2 regions of the Pseudomonas sp. CBS genome follow, and region 2 is predicted to be linked to the other one. Evidence: predicted binding sites of a transcription regulator. Region 2 holds the regulator's gene; the other holds the start of a gene.
What was found. The regulator sigma-54, encoded in region 2, starts transcription at its own class of promoters, with help from an activator protein. The targets are predictions, from matches to a motif close to ANTGGCATNNANNTTGCTNT.
Positions count from the first base shown of each region.

Region 1: the regulator sigma-54 is predicted to act here: its motif matches at 1,967-1,986, upstream of glnA (glutamate--ammonia ligase).

Region 1 covers NZ_CP102929.1:4,760,262-4,763,677, forward strand. Annotated here, with positions in the region: gene NVB75_RS21835 (chorismate mutase) at 1-270, opposite strand, end outside; gene glnA (glutamate--ammonia ligase) at 461-1,867, opposite strand; gene thiI (tRNA uracil 4-sulfurtransferase ThiI) at 2,200-3,416, shown strand, end outside.
Region 2 covers NZ_CP102929.1:3,311,039-3,314,454, reverse strand. Annotated here, with positions in the region: gene rapZ (RNase adapter RapZ) at 1-348, opposite strand, end outside; gene ptsN (PTS IIA-like nitrogen regulatory protein PtsN) at 351-815, opposite strand; gene hpf (ribosome hibernation-promoting factor, HPF/YfiA family) at 828-1,133, opposite strand; gene NVB75_RS15040 (RNA polymerase factor sigma-54) at 1,209-2,702, opposite strand; gene lptB (LPS export ABC transporter ATP-binding protein) at 2,887-3,416, opposite strand, start outside.

The sequences.
Region 1 (3,416 bases), 1.4 Mb from region 2:
TTTGTTCGCTTCGATCTGGGCCGAGAAAAACTGTTCTGCCTGGGCCGGTGCCAGTTGGTAGCTCGGCGCCTGGGCGACGACGCTGGCGATTACGTCCTGCTCCCGCGCACGGTCCTCGACGGGCTTGTGGCTGTCCCATTTGCTCAGGGCCACCTGGTCGGCAATCGCCAGGCGTTCGGCGATGCTGTCGAGCAGTGGGGCGAGAGTGGGTGGTGCTGCGAATACATTGGCGCTGATGGCCAGCAAGATGAACCCAAGTTTGAATTTCAAGGCAGAACCCTCTTCTGTAGGCGCGAGCTTGCTCGCGAAGGTCGTTAACGATAACGCGTAAATATTGAAGAAATGCGGCGCCTTTGGATTTTTCGCGGGCAAGCCCGCTCCCACAGGGTTTTGCGGGCAAAAAAAAGACCTCCCGAAGGAGGCCCTTTTTCATCACGCCACGTTAAGCAGCGCTACCGGATCAGCAGCTGTAGTACAGCTCGTATTCCAGTGGGTGTACGAAGGTACGAACCTTGATTTCTTCTTCGCTTTTCAGGGCGATGTAGGCATCGATAAAGTCGTCGCTGAACACGCCGCCTTTGGTCAGGAACGCACGGCCCTTGTCCAGCTCTTCCAGGGCTTCTTTCAGGCTGCCGCACACTTGTGGGATCTCTTTGGCCTCTTCAGGCGGCAGGTCGTACAAGTTTTTGTCGGCGGCGTCGCCTGGGTGAATCTTGTTCTGGATACCGTCCAGGCCGGCCATGACCAGGGCAGCGAAGGCCAGGTACGGGTTGGCTGCCGGATCCGGGAAACGGGCTTCGATACGGCGAGCGCGAGGGCTGGACACGTAAGGAATACGGATCGAGGCGGAACGGTTGCGAGCCGAGTAGGCCAGCATCACTGGCGCTTCGAAACCTGGGACCAGACGCTTGTAGGAGTTGGTCGACGGGTTGGTGAAGCCGTTCAGGGCCTTACCGTGCTTGATGATACCGCCGATGAAGTACAGGGCGGTGTCGGATAGGCCGGCATAACCTTCGCCAGCGAAGGTGTTCTTGCCTTCTTTGGCGATGGACAGGTGAACGTGCATACCCGAACCGTTATCGCCGTACAGAGGCTTAGGCATGAAGGTAGCGGTACGGCCGTAGGCATCAGCCACGTTGTGTACGCAGTACTTCAGGGTCTGTACTTCGTCAGCCTTGGCAACCAGGGTGTTGAACTTCACACCGATTTCGTTTTGGCCGGCAGTTGCCACTTCGTGGTGGTGAACTTCGATGACCAGGCCCATCTCTTCCATGGCGTTGCACATGGAGGTACGGATTTCGTGGTCGTGGTCGAACGGAGGAACCGGGAAGTAGCCGCCTTTGATACCTGGACGGTGGCCTTTGTTGCCGCCTTCCACGTCCTGGTCGGACATCCACGAACCTTGTTCGGAGAAGATTTTGAACATGGAGCCAGAGATGTCGGACTTGAACTTGACCGAATCAAAGATGAAGAATTCTGGTTCCGGACCTACGAATACGGTGTCACCGATACCGGTCGACTTCAGGTATTCCTCGGCGCGCTTGGCGATCGCACGTGGGTCACGGTCGTAGCCTTGCATGGTCGAAGGCTCGATCACGTCGCAGACGATGATCAGCGTTGGGTCTTCGGTGAACGGGTCGAGTACGGCAGTGCTGTCGTCCGGCATCAGGATCATGTCGGAAGCTTCGATGCCTTTCCAGCCAGCAATGGAGGAGCCGTCGAACATTTTGCCTTCTTCGAAGAAGGCGTCATCCAGCGCGTCGCGAGCCGGCATGGTCACGTGGTGCTGAGTGCCTTTGGTGTCCGTGAAGCGCAGATCAATCCATTTGACGTCATGATCTTTGATGAGTTGAACCGACTTCGACATAGTGTCCTCCGGGTGGCTTCGGGCTGGGGTAGTGGAGTAGCCCTTAGAATGTGGGTGATGCCGGCGCGAATACTCGACCAAGGCAACCTGCCTCACAAGAGAGCAAATTGCATGCCAGTGCCCCGACATGGGTTTTTTGCCACAAAAACGCCCCTATAAAGGTGCAATCCGCTGAAGCGGAAGAAAATGCGCACCGCAATGTAGCGCGAATTTTCGTTTATGACCCGTTTTGGTGCGCGAAAGGTTCGATGCATATTAACTGGTTAAACCTTGAGCGATTTCCGCTATAATCCGCGCCCCCTTTTTCGGCTGGGCCTGCGCGCGCTGTTTTCATGAAATTAATCGTTAAAGTCTTCCCCGAGATCACCATCAAGAGCCGACCGGTACGGATGCGTTTCATCCGTCAATTGGCCAAGAACATCCGTGCCGTGCTCCGCGATCTGGACCCGGCTGTGGTGGTGAACGGTGTGTGGGACAATCTCGAGCTGGAAACCCGCCTCACAGACCCCAAGGCCTTGAAGGACATGACCGAGCGCCTGAGCTGCGTGCCGGGCATCGCGCATTTCCTGCAGGTCGACGAGTACCCGCTGGGTGACTTCGACGACATCACCGAAAAGTGCAAACAGCACTACGGCGAAGTGCTGGCGGGCAAGGTTTTTTCGGTGCGTTGCAAACGCGCCGGCAAGCACCCGTTCAGCTCCATGGATGTCGAGAAATACGTGGGCAGCAAGCTGCGTCGCGAGTGCGGCGCCGCCGGAATTTCCCTGAAAGCGCCGCAAATTGAAGTGCGGATGGAAATTCGCGACCAACGGTTGTTCGTGATCCACAGCCAGCACGACAGCATCGGCGGCTACCCGCTGGGCGCCCTGGAACAGACCCTGGTCTTGATGTCCGGCGGTTTCGATTCCACCGTGGCGGCCTACCAGATCATGCGCCGCGGGCTGATGAGCCACTTCTGCTTCTTTAACCTGGGCGGGCGTGCACACGAATTGGGCGTGATGGAAGTCGCGCATTACATCTGGAAGAAGTACGGCAGCTCGCAACGGGTGCTGTTTGTCAGCGTCCCGTTCGAGGAAGTCCTGGGAGAAATTCTCGGGAAAGTCGATAACAGTCATATGGGCGTAGTATTGAAGCGTATGATGTTGCGCGCTGCGTCCCGAATCGCGGATCGGCTGGAAATCGACGCACTGGTCACCGGTGAAGCGATTTCCCAGGTGTCCAGCCAGACCCTGCCGAATCTGTCGTTGATCGACTCTGTGACCGAGAAGCTGGTATTGCGCCCGCTGATCGCCAGTCACAAGCAAGACATCATCGACCTGGCGACCCAGATCGGCACGGCGGATTTCGCCAAGCACATGCCGGAATATTGCGGGGTCATCTCGGTGAACCCCAAGACCCACGCCAAACGCAACCGCGTGGAGTACGAAGAACAACAGTTCGACATGGCCGTTCTCGAGCGAGCGCTTGAGAACGCCAAGCTGGTGCCGATCGATCGGGTTATCGACGAATTGGGCCAGGATTTGCAGATCGAAGAAGTCAGCGAGGCTCT
Region 2 (3,416 bases):
GGAACGATGCGGGCTGCTCAGCGGGTGGCGGCGACGGGTTTCGGAGAAGCGCTTGAGCAGCGTCTCTTCATCGGCGTCCAGGTACAGCACATCGCAATGGATGTGCTTGGCCCGTACTTCTTCGAGCAGTTCCGGGAAACGAGTGAGGTGGCTGGGCAGGTTGCGGGCGTCGATCGAAACGGCGACCAGCGGTTGAGCCAGCTCGGTATGAATCAGTGCGCGTTCCGCCAGTTCAGGCAGCAGGCCAGCGGGCAGGTTATCGATGCAATAGAAGCCGTTGTCCTCAAGAACATTGAGGGCCGTGCTTTTACCTGAGCCGGAACGGCCGCTGACGATGATCAAACGCATGATTACTGCCCGTTTTGTTCATCCAGGACGACCTGGTAGAGCGCCTCATTGCTGGGGGCGCTGCGCAGTTTGTCGCGAACTTCTTTGCGGTCGAGCATGCTGGCGATCTGCCGAAGCAGTTCCAGGTGCGCATCGGTGGCGGCTTGGGGGACCAGCAGTACAAACAGCAGGTCAACCGGGGCGCCGTCGATGGCGTCGAAATCGATAGGGGCGTCCAGGTGCAGCAGGGCGCTGACTGGAGACTCACAGCCTTGCAGGCGGCAGTGAGGAATGGCGATGCCGTTGCCAAAGCCGGTTGAGCCGAGCTTTTCACGGGCGATCAGAGCCTCGTACACATCTTGCGTATCCATTTCGGGCACTTCGCGGCCGATCAGGTTGGCAATTTGTTCGAGGGCGCGCTTTTTACTGCCGCCCGGCACGTTCACGAGGGAACGGCCGGGGGTCAGGATGGTTTCAAGTCGGATCATGGGTGGGGAGTGTTAGCGGCCAGTGCCTTGAAGAAGGCTCTGCTGCTTTTCCTTATGCTTTTTAAGTTGGCGGTCAAGCTTGTCTGTGAGCAAGTCGATTGATGCATACATGTCTTCATGTTCGGCATTGGCGACCACTTCGCCACCAGGTATCTGAAGTGTCGCTTCGATTTTCTGCTGAAGCTTGTCGACCTTCATGATGACCTGCACGTTGGTGATCTTGTCGAAATGGCCCTCAAGCTTCTTCAGCTTCAGCTCGACGTATTCGCGCAATGGAGTGGTGACTTCTACATGGTGTCCACTGATGTTGACTTGCATACAGCTTCTCCTTCGTTGCCAGTGCATAAAGCGGCGGGTAGGAATACCCGCCACTGGAACGCTATGGCCCGCCCGTTACATCAAACGCTTACGCTCGCTGGAAGGCGCGATCCCAAGGGACTCGCGGTACTTGGCGACGGTTCGACGGGCGACCTGAATGCCTTGTGCCTCCAGTAAACCAGCGATCTTGCTGTCACTCAACGGCTTTTTCTGATTTTCCGCGGCAACCAGTTTTTTGATGATCGCGCGGATCGCCGTGGACGAGCATTCGCCGCCTTCGGAGGTGCTGACGTGGCTGGAGAAAAAGTATTTCAGCTCATAAATACCCCGTGGGGTATGCATGAATTTTTGCGTGGTCACCCGAGAAATCGTTGATTCGTGCATGCCCACCGCCTCGGCGATGTCGTGCAGTACCAGCGGCTTCATTGCTTCATCGCCGTATTCCAGGAAGCCGCGCTGGTGCTCGACGATCTGGGTGGCGACTTTCATCAGGGTTTCGTTGCGGCTTTGCAGGCTCTTGATGAACCAGCGGGCTTCCTGCAGTTGGTTACGCATGAAGGTGTTATCGGCGCTGGTGTCGGCGCGGCGCACAAAACCTGCGTATTGCGGATTGACCCGCAGGCGTGGCACCGATTCCTGGTTCAGCTCCACCAGCCACCGCTCATTGTCCTTGCGCACGATGACGTCGGGCACGACGTATTCGGCTTCGCTGGACTCGATCTGCGAGCCCGGGCGTGGGTTGAGGCTCTGCACCAGCTCGATGATCTGGCGCAGGTCATCTTCCTTGAGCTTCATGCGGCGCATCAGCTGGCTGTAGTCGCGGCTGCCCAGCAAATCGATGTAGTCGGTAACCAGGCGCTGCGCTTCGGCCAGCCAGGGGGTTTTGGCCGGCAATTGGCGCAGTTGCAGCAACAGGCACTCGCTGAGGGTGCGGGCGCCGATGCCGGCGGGCTCGAATTGCTGGATGCGGTGCAGGACGGCTTCGATTTCGTCCAGTTCGATGTCCAGTTCCGGATCGAAGGCCTCAAGGATCTCCTCAAGGGTCTCGTCCAGGTAGCCCTGGTTGTTGATGCAATCGATCAGGGTCACGGCGATCAGGCGATCGGTGTCGGACATCGGGGCCAGGTTCAGTTGCCAGAGCAAATGGCTCTGCAGGCTCTCGCCGGCGGACGTGCGGGTGGTGAAGTCCCACTCGTCATCATCATTGCTCGGCAGGCTGCTGGCGCTGGTCTGGTAGACGTCTTCCCAGGCCGTGTCCACGGGAAGCTCGTTGGGAATGCGTTCGTTCCATTCGCCTTCCTCAAGGTTATCCACCGTGGGGGCGGTTTCCTGGTAGGAGGGTTCCTGTACGTCGGGGTTGGGCTTTTGCTCGATGTTGTCGGCCAGCGGGTCTGCATTATCGAAGTCGTCGCCTTCTTCCTGGCGTTCGAGCATCGGATTGGACTCCAGGGCCTCCTGGATTTCCTGTTGCAGGTCCAGGGTCGACAATTGGAGCAGGCGGATGGCCTGTTGCAGCTGCGGTGTCATCGTCAGCTGCTGGCCCATTCTCAGGACTAGCGATGGTTTCATGGCAGGGGCTTAACACCTTATTCGCCGGCGCAATGCGCCATCCACGACAGGGCGCGTGAGCGCCAAACATAAGCAAATTATATGCCTGATATCGGGGGCTTTGCCTAGAGCGCGGTAACAATAAAAATACTGAGGTTTTTATTGACTACCGCGCTCCATGGCGAATGGCCTGATACCACCGTGTTTACAGGCGGAACTCGTGACCCAGATACACTTCCTTGACCAGTTCGTTGGCCAGGATAGTGGCGGAGTCACCTTCGGCAATCAGCTGTCCATCGTTCACGATATAGGCGGTTTCGCAGATATCGAGGGTCTCGCGGACGTTGTGGTCGGTGATCAATACACCGATGCCCTTGGCCTTGAGGTGATGGATGATCTGCTTGATGTCACCGACCGAGATCGGGTCGACACCGGCGAAGGGTTCGTCCAGCAGGATGAACTTCGGCGCAGTGGCCAGGGCGCGGGCGATTTCCACACGACGACGCTCGCCGCCGGAAAGGCTCATGCCGAGGTTGTCGCGAATGTGGTTGATGTGGAATTCCTGCAGCAGGCTTTCCAGCTCTTTCTTGCGCCCGGCACGGTCGAGTTCCTTGCGGGTCTCGAGGATGGCCATGATGTTGTCGGACACCGACAGCTTGCGAAAGATCGATGCTTCCTGGGGAAGATAGCCGATACCTGCCTGCGCACGACCGTGCATAGGCTGGTGGCTCACGT